2 regions of the Pelosinus sp. sgz500959 genome follow, and region 2 is predicted to be linked to the other one. Evidence: riboswitches for the same ligand, from Rfam matches in the RefSeq annotation. Region 2 holds a riboswitch; the other holds the start of a gene.
What was found. Region 2 has a riboswitch for cyclic di-GMP ahead of ACAN52_RS19780 (diguanylate cyclase). Riboswitches for the same ligand answer to the same signal wherever they lie in the genome.
Positions count from the first base shown of each region.

Region 1 (7,634 bases), on a different contig from region 2:
TAAAACATTATGTCAACTAGATTCGGAAGATAAGGACTTTAAGTAAAAGAAAATTTGGCTCAAATATCAATAAAATTTTTTCGCCATGAAGATTATTGTTCATCTCTTGTAGAAAAAAACGCTCAAACCGAAGTCTGAGCAATCCTACGATGAATGGTACAATCTATATCTAAAATACCGATGTCACAGGATTAAACGCTATTTAAACTGGAAACGATGCTAATACAATGTTAAAATAGCCTTATACTAGCCAATTGTTTCGTTGAATATAACAATTGACTGCTAAATACTTCTTTGCGCACCGTTGCAACAGAGGAAAGGAGAGTTAATTATATGGCTATTGTAGAAGTAGTAATTGTGCCACTAGGAACAGGATCAGCCAGTGTAAGCAAATATGTGGCAGAATGTCATAAGGTATTGGTACAGGCTCAAGATCTAAAGTACCAGTTGACTCCAATGTCTACCATTATTGAAGGAGAACTTGACCGTATTTTTGAGGTAGTACGTCAGATGCATGAAATTCCTTTCCAATCTGGGGCGCTCCGTGTGGGAACAACGATTAGAATTGATGAACGCCGCGATAAAGAGTTAACTATGGATGGCAAAGTACAGGCAGTTATGGAAAAACTATAATAACGATACTTTAGCGTATTGTTAACCGTGGCATAAAAGATCCTTATTAAAGGGATATTTTATGCCTTTTTAAAAGCCAGCAGTCAATTGCTCTTTTTTTCTTTATCAGCACTAGCTACTGCCCCTTTCCTCACACTACCATACCCTTACACCAATCTCTTCGTATTTCGTGTAAAAGTATAGATTTTCATGTGAAGGTGCGACACCCCTATTTTTTCCCAATTGTGGAGTTTCTGCTAGGCTGATGGAGTTAAGTTCACTGGTTCTATCTCAACTAATTTTTTAAACATTGCATGATACCTCCTAAAATACAATCGACGCTACGGCATTTTGCAAAACTTCTATTATGCTCCAGGCGGCAATTGCGCTAGTACGAGAATAGATATTGAGTTCGATGCGTACTTCTTCACCTTGTATTTTAATCTTGTATTCATCGCCTTTGAAGCCCGGCACGGCTTTGATATTCATGGTTGTATTTTCTGGACCGGCGCTGGCAAGGGCGGTAGCTATTGCCACATTTACCTTGGTTGGCAGAATGGCTATTGCTTCCTTGGTCGTGCCGCAGAATACCTGCTGCGGTGCTGTAATGTCCATTAGTTCATCAGTGAAAAGTGGTGTATTTTTGAGCGAATCCGGCGCTTTCTGTGAGCCGATAAAAGCTGTAATCGAGCTCATCAGCGCGGCTGTACGCAGAACATCAAACCCACCTACGGCACCGCTCGCGATGTATACGCGGCGCTTGTTCTGAGCGGCGGTATTTTTTATTCGTTCATAAAATTCACGGTCGGCAAAGGCGCCAATTGACAGCACAACGAAATTTGAACCGCCTTTCAATATTGTTTCGCTGTAGTCCTGTACGCTTTTTACTGATGCAGCTTCAGCCGTAAAATCCGGCTTCATCGCCATAAGTTCATCAATATCGGCACAGGCCTTGCAGCCGTGGCGTTCAGCGAATGCTTGCGCACGACCATAGTCTCTTCCCAGCACAGCAACGAGTTGATATTCCGGCAGATAGCCGTCCTTCAATGCATTAGCTACGATTTCATTAAGATAACCGCAGCCGATAAGTGCTAGTTTAAAATTCCCCATGGTATACCTCTTTTCAAGTTTATTTTATGCCTTCTTAAAAATACGTTTTAGCTAAATATTCATTGATCATTGCTTGGATTTCCTAGGCATCAATCGGTTTTGTGAGTGTCAAGGGGGGGCTAGTGCAAAAAACAAATCGATTCTATAATCTTACCACAAACTTGAAAATATAGGTAAAAAATTCACAAAATTTATTTAAATGGAAACATTTCGACTTCGAGATTATAATTTTATGTGTTCGCTGCTATCTAAAGTATCCACTCAGTTAGCGAATGCTTATGGATATGATGCAGAAGAAAGGATTGAAACCTTACCTATTGATATAAAGTTTTGCCTGCTATTGACGATATAATATCATATCAGTTTTCCATTCCCCATTCGGCCATTGTGTTGATGAAATATCAACATTTCTATGCATTGTTTAAGCTTTATGGGTTAAAATATTAATAGAGGAGGTGATATTAAATGTCAATGAAAAAGAAAGAAGAAGAGTTTGATGCTTCCACTAATAAATTTGAAGTTGCAAAAGAGCTTGGCATCCCTTTAAAAGGTGAAGGGGAAAATCAAAACCTAACGGCTAGTCAAATGGGTGCTATTGGTGGTCATATGAAGGGTGTCAACGCTAAAAAAGACAAGAAGTAGTAATAACATCTCGCGTAAGTCGCTATTATTTGATTATATATTGTAGTGACTTGCAGAGTTTAAACATAAAGAAAAAGACCGAGGCTTTTAGGAGTTTCGGTCTTTTTCTTTGTTAAAAAATATGAATCTGTTTGATTTTCGCGTATTTGTTCGGTACCTCTATTTCAGGCTTATTTCAAAGGTTTGAGAGCCTTAAAACTGCTGAAAAAACAATTTGCGGAAATTAAATTTTAAATTTACTAACAGCTCTGTTCAGATCCATTGCTAAATGAGCTAGTACTTGGCTGGATGAGGCGATTTCCTCCATTGATGCTGATTGCTCTTCCGTTGCAGCGGATACTGTCTGTGCTTCTCCAGATGCCTTTTTGCTTAGATTATCAATTTGTTTCACTGAATCGACAATCTTCTGACTGCCAATAGCCATCTGCTCTATGGCGACAGATATTTCTTCGGTTTGACCAGATACTTTTGTTACGACATCCGCGATTTCTTGGAATGCTTTTCCGGACGCATTAACGACTTCAGCTCCGAGCTTAACTTCACGAGTACCATCGTTCATGGCTACTACTGCTCTTTCAGTATCACCTTGAATTTCGTTAATTAATGCGGCAATTTGTTTGGCTGCATTTTGGGATTGCTCCGCAAGCTTGCGGACTTCTTCTGCAACTACAGCAAAACCACGCCCTTGCTCACCTGCTCGAGCAGCTTCGATGGCAGCATTTAAGGCCAATAAATTAGTTTGACCAGCAATACCGGAAATAGTATCTACAATTTGACCAATTTCCTTCGATCTTTCCCCTAATCCTGTTACTACCTGTGCCGAAGCAGTAACAGTTTGCTCGATTTGAGACATCTGATTTATCGCTTTATTGATCGAGAGATTACCTATCTTTGCCTTATTAGCGGCCTGAGCTGATTGCTCAGATACTTGATTGGCATTAACAGCAGCTTGCTGAATATTAGTCGCTATTTGCTGCACCACGGAAGATGTGTCTTCAGCGACTCTTAATTGTTCTTCTGCACCATGTGCCACATTGTTAATGGACACGGCAACCTGATTTGCTGCCTGGGCTGATTCTTCCGCACTAGCGGTAAGTTCTTCCGACGACGCAGCGACTTGCGCGCAAGAATCGACTACACTGCGGATTAGTTGTCGCAAATTTTCCAGCATAGTATTAAAACCCGCAGCTAATCTGCCGATCTCGTCGCGTCTCTGGATGTCAAGCGACGATACAGCAAGATTCCCCTCTGCAACTTCTCTTATTTTCCCTAATATCAATTGAAGCGGCTTTAATAGACGCCCTAAAAAGATTGTAGCAATAATAATGACTATAATGAGCACAAAGGTTGAAACCCCGATAATTTGGGCGATGATTGTCTGGGTGACTTTTTCCATAAGAGTCGTGGGGATGCCACTAAAGATCATGCCGATCACTTTGCCATTGGCTCCCACAAGCGGTCCATAGGCAGAAGTGTAGTTTTTTCCTTGGATTTCGTTAGTGCCGACATATACCTTTCCTTCTTTTAATACGGTCTGAATGATAGCCGAATTGTCAAGGGGGGTGCCACTCAACCGATTTCCGTCCGCACCTGTAATCGTCGTTGCCACTCTATCATTCTCTAAAAACAACGTAAATTCAGCCCTAAACATTTTTTTTGCTTGGTCAACAATCTCATTTTGACTGATGACATAGCCGGTGGAAATAACCCCGACTAAAGCCCCTGTTTCATCGTACAACGGTGCCCCTGCTCGCACCGAAAGCTTGACTACTTTCCCTTCCTCAATGCCTACAAAGGATTTTCCGGAGATAGCCTGGGATACATTGACCTGATTGGCGATGTTATCATCGGCCTTGGGGATTTTCCCCGGTTCGTGAGTCCGCATTATGACAAAACCTCTAGGATCGGTGATGAGCATGTAATCTAGTTTGCTTTCCCGCATCAGCGGCGTGGTCATGGCAAACAGCGCCTGAGCATCACGCCGTTTGGCAGCGTCGATGATCTGCTGATTCCTCGAAAGAGCACTAGCATGCCCGAGGGCATTGGCCTTATAAATATCAAACATTTCTATCATACCACGGTAACGCTCATCCACGTTCTCGCAAGCATCTTTCTGTAAATAAGATTGGGTAGTATATACTGCAAATCCAGAAATAAAAAAGGCGCTGACGACCAAACTAACCGCAATCCCAACTACTAGTTGAAACTGAATACTACTCCTATCTATCTTAGTAATTGTCTTTAAGCTAGTAATCCATTTCATATTGTAAAAAATCTCCTTTGTTAAAAACAAATTATACCCTCATTATAAATAAAAAAAAGTAGCATCTCATACCGAAAATGCTACTTGCAATTAAAAATTGGAAGCAACCTGGCAATCATAGATTTTTAAATCCCTTAGACCCATGGCTTTGCGTCCCTGACTTTCGACAGGTTTGCCCAAATATGTTATTTTTTTATTACATTATATTACACCATATTACATATATAGTCAATCAAGAGAAAGACGATACAAATCCACGGATATTGTAAATGTTAAACTACGATATCCTAAATTCATACTATTCTTATCCACAAGTTAAATTTTGTCTACTTCTCGAGCCACTTATCAATTAATTCAATAAACTTATCTAAATCAATCGGTTTGGAAATATAATCATCCATGCCAGCTGCCAGGCATTTTTCCCGATCCCCTTTTAATGCATACGCCGTCATTGCTATAATTGGCGTATGAAAAAGTTTCATCGCGTTCTCCTTTTCTCTAATTATAGCTGTTGCAGAATAACCATCCAAATACGGCATATTGATATCCATTAAAATGATATCAATATCCTCTTTTTCAAATACCTCTATCGCTTCCTTACCATTTTCCACTACAATAACATTAAAATCATTTTTTTCTAATAGTATCGTTACCACATTTCTACTTACTCCATCATCTTCAGCAAGTAATACCATTTTAGGTTTTAAATTTTTAGACTGAATAAGTTCGCGCCGGACAACAGCTTGCTTACCCACTTCAAATTCATCATCCATTCCAAATTCGGCTGTAAAAAAGAAACTACTTCCTACTCCCTCCTTACTTTTTACCCCTATTTCTCCATTCATAAGTTCAATTAGTTTTTGAGAAATCGCAAGTCCAAGTCCCGTTCCACCAAATTGTTTCGTATGAGAATCATCGATTTGACTGAATCTTTTAAATAATTTATTAAGTTTTTCATCAGCAATTCCAATTCCAGTATCAGTGACCACAAACTTTAAATTCACTTTATTATTATATTTTTTCTCAATATCAACATCGATTACGATTTGACCATGTGATGTAAATTTAACGCCATTACCGACTAAGTTGGAAAGTACTTGTCGTAAACGAACACAATCACCGATAAGCCTATGGGGTATTCCCTTGCCCATATTTAACTTAATACATAACCCCTTTTGCTCAGCTGCAATATTAAATAACTCTACAACTTCATGCGTTGTTTCCCAAATGTCAAATATCACCTCTTCCAATTCAATTTTACCTGCTTCAATTTTCGAATAGTCCAGAATATCATTTAGTACGCGGAGTAGCGCCATAGTTGATGTTTTTACAATAGTTAGATATTGCCGTTGTTTTTCTTGTAAATCCGTCATTAATGTGATATCAGTCATCCCAATAATTCCATTCATTGGTGTTCTGATCTCATGCGACATATTCGCAAGGAAATTGCTTTTTGCAACGGTAGCACGTTCAGCTTCTTCTTTCGCTTTTAAAAGTGATTTCTCGGCTGATTGCCTTTCCATAATTTCTTCTTCTAACGCCGCATTTATATCCGTCAGTTCGTAATTTAGTTTGCTAAGTTCCTCCTGTATATCCTGCCGTTCTATGATCTCCTCTTCCAATGTCTTATTGAGAGCCTGTAACTCTTGTGTTCTCTCCCCGACAAGTATTTCTAGTTTTGTATTGAGCAATCGTTGCTTTGCTGCCCGATTAACCAGCAAACCACAAATGACCACAATGAGAAAGTTAAATAGTGAAGCACCAAGAATATAGGAATGCTTACGTTTTTCAAATAAGGCCAGAGCCACATTTGTCGTCTTTCCAATCGCAAATAGCAGGGGATAATCCGGCATTATGCGATAGCTGACTATACGGTGGATTCCGTCGAGGACATCATTTGTTATGTATGTGCCATAAGGGCGGCCGGTTTGAACGTTTTTCCAAAGTGGACTACCATAGACGTTTTGACCAATCTCCAAATTATCGCCAGATTGACGTGCTCGAACGATCCAGTCCGTGCCAACCAAAGCAATTAATTGATCTTCACCAAGATCCATCTTCTTGTAAAATGAACGCAAATAATCCACTTTCAAACCGACATAGACTATCCCGCCAAATGATCCATCCGGTTTGTTGATTCTCCGACTCAGTGGAATGGTAGGCTGTCCTGACGCCTCGAGTTTGATTGGCGGGGCGATGTACAATGTATCAACAGCGGAGTCGCAATGGACTTGAAAGTATGACCGGTCAGAGTAGTTCAGTATAGAGAGCCCCTTAACGAAACTTCCAACTAGGAAACCCTGTTCGTTGTAGATGGCCACTTGATTACGGGTCGAATCATTTCCTCCATTCTCCAAGTAGTCGACAACGACCGGGCTGGTAAGGCCATCTTCTTCATAAGCTTTTCTAAGGTTGATCAAATCTTTATCCGCATCAGCAACGATTCTTCGTACATGCTCTTCAAAAGCTATGCCTAGATTCATTGTTTCCCGAGAAATTTCTTCAATCGTCCTGTCGTATTCATAGCTAATTTGGTAGCAAACAAATATCCACAGACTGCTGGTCAAAAAAACTCCTGTTAGGATAATTATCCCTGTATATCTAGACAATCGTCGTTCTTTGATATTCTTAACCAAATCCCAAAAATTGGATGATTTCAAAACATCCCCTTCTTTCGTTAAACAATTTTACGAAATCTTTATTTGGGTACTAAATAACTTGCGAAGACGATTTTTTAACCAGAATGAATTACAATCTTTTATTACATAAAATGTAATAATCCTCTTTAACAACGTAGAACTCGGACTGACCTCAAAGTAAATTATCACATCAATATATTCTAAGATATTTGATGCAGCAAAAAATAGAGCGTTATGTTATAGAATAATAAATCTACTTGATTTATCATATTTCCTAAACAATTCTGTCAAAAGAAAAATAATACCTTCTTTTTTTGCTTAATTTGTCAGACTTTCTTTATTTATGAAAAAATCTGAGCAAAATGGTT
Region 1 is NZ_JBGJZL010000021.1:10,978-18,611, reverse strand. Features, by position in the region: gene ACAN52_RS20570 (MTH1187 family thiamine-binding protein) at 334-633, shown strand; gene ACAN52_RS20565 (aspartate dehydrogenase domain-containing protein) at 937-1,722, opposite strand; gene ACAN52_RS20560 (small, acid-soluble spore protein, alpha/beta type) at 2,188-2,364, shown strand; gene ACAN52_RS20555 (methyl-accepting chemotaxis protein) at 2,588-4,429, opposite strand; cyclic di-GMP riboswitch class I at 4,727-4,814, opposite strand; gene ACAN52_RS20550 (ATP-binding protein) at 4,954-7,287, opposite strand.
Region 1: another riboswitch for cyclic di-GMP. It lies ahead of ACAN52_RS20555 (methyl-accepting chemotaxis protein); the one in region 2 lies ahead of ACAN52_RS19780 (diguanylate cyclase).

Region 2 (7,634 bases):
TTAATTACAAACTAAAGAAAGGCGAGGTAGCGATTACCTCGCCTTTCTTTACGTAATCAGAAAGTATAACACTTTCTCGATTACAAGTAAGAACGGCTAAGGCTTCTGCCTGCGTCTGAAGACTTGGCACAAGCCAAGTCTTTTCTTAATTTTTTATCAAGACATAGTGGCAAAAGCTATGGAATTTTACCAGATAGTAGTATAATATCATAAGCAATGAAAGAGTATGTATTTTAAGTAAAAGAAGAAATAAGATTAATTCATAATTTCTGGTAAGAGTAGTTAATTCAGTATCGCTAACAACTCAGAAGGAGAGATGCCTTTTGGATAATAGGGGAAAACAAATTAGTAAAGATTTTGAATGTGGCATCACATGTAGTGAAGAGATTAAAAGTAATTGTCGAGAGTCTAAGAACAAATTAGTACTACATATCAATAATCTTGAAAGTAAACTTGTACATATAGAGAAAAAATACAAGGCCATTATTGATAATATGAAAGGTGTTATCTTTCAGACTGATAAAAATGGATTATGGACTTTTTTAACCCCTACTTGGACGAAACTTACAGGTTTTAGTCGCGAAGAAAGTTTAGGAAAATACTTTTTGAATTATATAAGTTCAGATGATCGAGATTTTCAGCAAAAACAGTTCTTAGCTGTCATACGAGGAGACAAAAAATATTGTCGTTATGAAATTCGTTATTGCACTAGAAAAGGTGAATTGCGGTGGGCACAGATCTATATGCGACCTAGGATGGATAAAGAGGAAAACATAATAGGTACTTTAGGTACGTTGCATGATATTACTGATCGTAAACAGGCTGAGAATGTATTAAATTTTCTCTATGAATTAAGACGTAGAAGTGATTTTTTAAATGATATTATCACAGGAAGTATACAGGTCAATGAAATTGTCAGCCGTTCCATGAAAAAGTTGGGCATTGACCTTTCACGTCCATTATTTTGTTGTTTATTAGTGAGTGAAAGCTTCGTTGATAACGAAAAAGAAAAAAATTTTATAATAGAAATATTGAGTGAGAGTAAAGAGTATGTTGTCTGGGAGTGTAAAAATAATATAGGGATTATCTATCATTATATTGAAAAGCAGGAAGAAAATGAAGAACGTAGTCTTTTTTTTGCTGATTTTTTACTAGAAAAAATCAAAAAAAATAATCCTCAGTTACAAGTTATGGTTGGAATTAGTAGCGTACAAAGGGGTTTTGATAGTTTTCGTAAAGCTTATTGGCAAGCATGGAGTGCTACCGTTGCAGCCCAATGCCATGGTAAGAAATTAGAAGGGACCTATCATTATAAAGATTTGGGGATTCTACAGCTTCTCGTTCGAAGTATAGGAAATGAAAGTTCGGATGAATTTATACGAGAACAACTTGGTAAACTCATCAGTTATGATCAAGATAAGGGGACAAATTTTCTAATTACCTTGGATGAAATTTTAAAAAGTTCAACTTTGAAAAGAGTAGCAGAAAAAATGTTTCTCCATCCTAAAACAGTGATTTTTCGCAAACAACGTATTGAAAAAATCTTAGGAGTATCGATTGATTTATTCGAGACACGTTTAGCTCTTGCAGTGGCATTAAAATTATATAGTATTAGTCAATTTATAAAAAAACATTAAAAAGTAATGGTAAATTTTGTTTGAGGATAAAGATTTCTTATGTTTTCGCTAAAAAATTAGCTTACAGGGATAATAGAATATAGTTGGATATTGAATTATACTTAATAAAGTCCAATAAGAAGTATTTTTGATACTTATAAAATTGAATTATAAGCAAACCTTCCGAAAGGCAGGGACGCAAAGCCTTGGGTCTAACGATAGTATGATTCTATGACTGCCAGGTTGCATCATGATTTGATGTGCCTGGTAGTTTTTTTTTTGAGGGGGATTTTTTATTAACGAGCAAGAAGAAGCTGAAGATCATATCAATGAAATGGAAATAGATGAGTTAATTTGCGATGTTTTTGAGCTTTACAAAGAAATTGAAATTATTAATAGGGAAAATTTAGAAAATGGTGAAGAAGAAAATAATTAAAATTTTGGTCGCTAAAATCAGAATGTATGAGGTGTAGAGATGTTTTCAGTCCTACCTAGTGATGAAACTTTAGAAAAAATGTTTTTTATTTCACAACGGTTAGTCGACGGTATTGAGATGGATGATATTTTAGATTATATTATTCAAACGACGATTCTTATCACAAATGCTGATGCTGTTGCTATAAGAGATTTTGATATAGAAAGTGGAAAACTTAAAATTATTAGGGCGTATGGACTTTCTGAAATCTATCTATCCAAGTCTTCGATCCAACTTGGTGAGGGAATTATTGGTCATGTGGTAGCTGATAGTAAACCCTTTGTACATGCTGATATTACTCGAGTGATGGATTGTAATAACAGGGCAATTTTTCGTGAAGAGGGTATACGATCTGTTGTCAGCGTTCCACTGAAAGGGAAAGAGATGAGTACAGGATGTATCACTGTTGCAAGGAAAAAAGTCGATCCATTTTCTACTCAAGAAATATTTTTGCTCAAAATGTTTGGTTTACAGGTTTGTGAAGCAATAAAAATTCTCAAATTAGTTGATGTACTGCAAAAACAAACCATGCATGATTGTCTTACCCATATCTATAATAAGAATGCTTTAAATGTTATATTTGAAAAAAATTTATCCTTAGCGAAAAGACATTTGACTGAAATGAGTATTATTTTTATTGATATTGATAATTTTAAACATTTTAATGATACTCATGGACATTTACTTGGAGATAAACTTTTATTTGATTTTGCACAAGTGTTAAAAAAATTCTGTAGAAAATCAGATTCTATTGGTAGGTTTGGCGGAGAGGAATTTGTTATACTTGCACCAGAGACAGATAAAAAACAGGCAGTAGAGTTTGCTAATAAATTAAGAAGAATAATTGAAAACAAAACATTTATTGGAAAGGGAGACCATGAAACTACAATTACATTTAGTGCAGGAGTTTCTTCTTTCCCTGAAGATGGTGATATGATATTCGATTTATTAAAAAAAGCAGATAAAGCTATGTATCAAAGTAAAATAGCAGGGAGAAATAGGGTTACCCCTTGGACTGTAGAGAATAATCTCTTCTGAAATTTTTCTAAGAATCAATAAAAAAATTGCCCTTGCGTCAATAGTAAGGGCAATTTCTCTTTTAACAACTATATTTTTTCATATTTTTACAAAACGTCTCGGATCAGAGTCATAGAAGAATGTTTTTTGCAACGGTGTGGTGTAACGCATAGCGTTGTTTTCCTTGTTCAAATTTAATTCTTTCGGAGTCAGTCGTTAATTTTAATCCTGGTACTGTAGTTGGTTGGTGATGTTCGTCTAAGGCAACCATGGTAAAGTAAGATGTAAGAGCCGCTTTTGAGGGCTCTAAACCTTCTACATAAAGATTGACCTCAATATCCATAGATGTTTTACCAGTAAATGTTAGATAGGCGTGGCAAGTAAGAACAGTTCCCACACGCAAGGGATGAAGAAAAAGCATCTCATCAACACGGATTGCTGTCACATTTGTACCAGCATGTTTAGTTGCAACTTGTCGTGCAGTATCATACATAAGCTGCATAATTTCTCCTGCATGTACACGTCCTGTTGGATATTTCGGACTTGGACTAATGAGTTTGGAAATATGTACTTCTGAATGTGCTACAGTTTTTTTCATAAAGAACCACCTTTCAGATCATTTTTCACATTGTAATCTATTGTATAAGTAAATTTATTATTTTGTCCATGAAAATTAAGAAGTAATTTTTATAATAAATAAGCAAAGTAAATATAAATATTGGAAATAATGATCGATAAGATCATCAGAGGAAAAGCAATTTTCATGTAGCCCATAAAGGAAATGGGCCGTCCATGGGCTGCAGCTAGGCTTGAAACGACTACATTGGCTGAAGCACCGATGAGAGTTCCGTTTCCACCCAAACATGCACCAAGAGATAAAGTCCACCAGAGCGAGGTTACATCCATCTTGCCGATTTCGCCCATTGATTTGATCAAAGGAATCATAGTAGCAACAAAGGGAATATTATCGACAAAGGCTGAACCAATTGCTGATAGCCAAAGTATTAAAAAATGCATCATGATCACATTACCGTGAGTTACATCCATCGCCCATTGTGCGACCATATGAATAATTCCTGTGACTTCAAGACCACCTACCAAAACAAATAATCCAATGAAAAAGAAAATAGTATTCCATTCGATTTCTTTAAAGACTTCTTCAGGTTCAAGTTTACCAATTAATAGTAGCAGAGCGGCACCTGACATGGCAACTGTTGCAGAATCAAGGTGAAGGAATTGGTGTAACATGAAGCCAAGGATTGTTAAGCAAAGAATTGCAATGCATTTTTTCATCAAAGGTAAATCAATCAAAAATGAGGATTCATCCAAAGTCATAACTCGTTGTCTTTGTTCAGCGGCAATTTTGAGATCCTTACGGTACAGCCAATACAGGATTAAATTAGTTGCGATAGTAATCGTAAGAATAGGGATACTCAAATTAATAATAAAATCATTAAATCCAAGTCCTGTTGCACTTCCGATCATAATATTAGGAGGGTCACCGATCAAAGTCGCAGTTCCGCCAATATTGGATGCAATGATTTCTGCAACTAGAAAAGGAATAGGATTAAGCTGTAAAATATCACTGATTGCGAAGGTAACGCTGGTAAATAATAATACTGTTGTTACATTATCAAGAAGGGCAGAACAGAGGGCAGTTAACCAGAAAAAAACAACCAAAATTTTAACTGGCTCCCCTCCGACGGCTTTAGCAGCTTTGACTGCCATGTATTGAAAGAGACCCGTTTTACTCGTAATGGCAACAATGATCATCATTCCAATTAAGAGACCAATGGTGTTAAAATCAATCAAACGAATGGCTTCTTCTTGGGGCATGACTCTAAATAGTAGTATACAGATGGCACCGATAAGAGCGATTTTCGTTCGGTGAATTTTTTCTGAGACAATAACCCCATAAGCTAAAATGAATAGACTTAAGGCAATCCAAGCTTGATTTGATAACATGATAACTCTCCTCTATGATTTTAATTATGTTAAAGAGACCGTGTACAGTGAATGCTAATGCTTTACTCTACGAATAATTCGAAGAAAATTGCGTAATACCTTTCTTTTTTTAAAAAAATACAGTATTTTAGGAAAAATATTCCTATTTAAATAAATTATTATTTTTTTATAGAACTAAACACTAAAAGCAGGAATTATAAGAAGCCTTATGGAAGTTAAACAACAGAAATAAAAGTAAAAATAATGACAATTTAGATAATAATTAAAAAAGAATAGAGTTAAATTTTCTTTTGTATTTTTATAGAAGGCAAAAGAAATTTTTGTGGTGGAGTCTGTCAACAAGGCTTCACTTTGTTTTTTTGCGTTTTTTACGATATCCAAAGAACGGATTAGGTGTGAGATAGGGAAAGGATGATGGTAGTTTGAGAAAAGATCAGCCTTTATTTAGTCTTCAGACGAAAATTGCTGTATTTGCTTGTATTGTTGTTGCCTTGGCTCTGCTAGTTGCTGATATCATTATTAACGATAAGATTTCTGAAAATGCACGAATTAGTGCCACAGATAAATCCATTGAAATTGCTCGCATTATTGCCTATTCTCCTACAATTATAGAAGCCTTAAGTGGCAAAAGAGATGAAAGAGATATTCAAATTTTTACTGATAAAGTTCTGAGTGTTAGTGAAGTTCGATTTATTACTGTGATGGATATGAATCGAACTCGAAAATCACATCCTAATCCATCCTTGATTGGGTCCCATTATGAAGAAGATGATGTGAATCCTGCTTTTGATGGAAAAGAAACTATGTCGATAAATAGAGGCTCATTAGGAATCTCTTTACGTGCATTTTCACCGATTTTTGATTCTGATGGTCAGCAAGTCGGAGTTGTACTTGTTGGAATTTTGAGTGAGAGTGTGCAAGCAGCAGTCGATAATAGTCGAGCTGCCATTTATGTTGCCGTTGGTTTTGGGCTATTAGTGGGCATCGTTGGTTCTTTGGCGTTGGCACGAAATATTAAAAAAAGTATGTTTGGATTGGAGCCCTTTGCAATTGCAAAAATTTTTGAAGAACGTAGCGCAATGTTGCAAACCGTGAGAGAAGGAATTTTAGCAGTTGACAAAGGCTCTCATATCACGGTTGCTAATGAAGAAGCAATGCGGATTTTTCGCCAAGTGGGTATCTTGGATGATCCAATTGGAAAAAAAGTCGATGAGTATGTACCGAATACTCGAATGCAAAATATTTTAATGAATGGGCAGGCAGAGTTTGACCAAGAACAGGATTTAAATGGGATCATTATTTTAGCTAACCGTATTCCCATTATTGTTGATGGTGAAATTGTAGGTGCGATTTCTACTTTCCGTGATAAGACGGAAATGCGACAATTAGCGGAAAAACTCACAGGCGTTCAAGTTTATGCTGAGGCATTGCGCTCTCAAACCCATGAATTTATGAATAAACTGCATGTTATTGTTGGTATGGTACGCATGGGTTATTATGAGCGGTTGATTAGTTATGTGAGTCAAATTGCCAATCAATATCAAGTCGAAGTTGGCTATGTGGTTAAAAAAATTAAAGATCCAGTTTTAGCGGGAGTTATATTGGGGAAATTAAGTTTGGTTCGTGAAAATGGCGCAGAACTGATCTTGTCTGAGAGTAGTTTTGTACCAGAACCAGCTGAGCCGGAAGTCGTCCATGAATTAATCACAATAGTTGGAAATTTAATTAATAATGCGTTAGAAGCAGTCGAGAATTCCACAGTAAAACAGATTCATGTAGATTTTTCTTATGATAGTGACATCTTAACAATTGAGGTTGGTGATACAGGGGCGGGAATTGAAGAAAAAATAAAAAAAAATATCTTCATACAAGGGTACTCCACTAAAGGAGATGATCGAGGTAGAGGTTTATATTTGATTGAGCGAAGCTTACAGCGATTAGGTGGAACAATTTCAGTGAATTCAATAGTGGGGCATGGAACTGTCTTTCAGGTGATTATGCCTTATTGGAGCAAGGAGGGATATATTGATTAAAGTTATGATTGTTGATGATGATCCTATGGTGGCAGAATTTAATAAACGTTATGTAGAATTAGTAGCAGGATTTCATGTGGAATATGTCGTTCATTCGGCTAGTCAAGCTCTCAAAATATTGGATACTGAAGATGTTGACCTGCTATTGTTAGACATCTTTATGCCGGGTATAAATGGCTTGGAATTATTGGTTCAAATAAGGCAAATGAGTAAAAGTATTGATGTCATTGTGATCACAGCTGCTTGTGATAGTAATAATATAAAAAAAGCATTACAATTTGGTGCTGTCGATTATATCATCAAACCTTTTGAATTTGAGCGACTTAATGCTGCATTGTCAGCATATCAAGGCTTGTCTAATTTAATGGATGATCAAGAACGATTAAGTCAGATTGAACTAGACCAATGCATCTTGTATAAAGAACAACCGACATCCATTCAATTGCCAAAAGGGATTGACCGAAATACCCTAACAATAACATGGAGAAAGATAAAAGAACTAGAACAAGGCTTTTTTTCAACAGAAGA
Region 2 is NZ_JBGJZL010000018.1:15,331-22,964, reverse strand. Features, by position in the region: gene ACAN52_RS19785 (PAS domain S-box protein) at 324-1,637, shown strand; cyclic di-GMP riboswitch class I at 1,780-1,867, shown strand; gene ACAN52_RS19780 (diguanylate cyclase) at 2,092-3,129, shown strand; gene ACAN52_RS19775 (acyl-CoA thioesterase) at 3,239-3,706, opposite strand; gene ACAN52_RS19770 (sodium:proton antiporter) at 3,796-5,073, opposite strand; gene dcuS (DcuS/MalK family sensor histidine kinase) at 5,496-7,106, shown strand; gene ACAN52_RS19760 (response regulator) at 7,099-7,634, shown strand, end outside.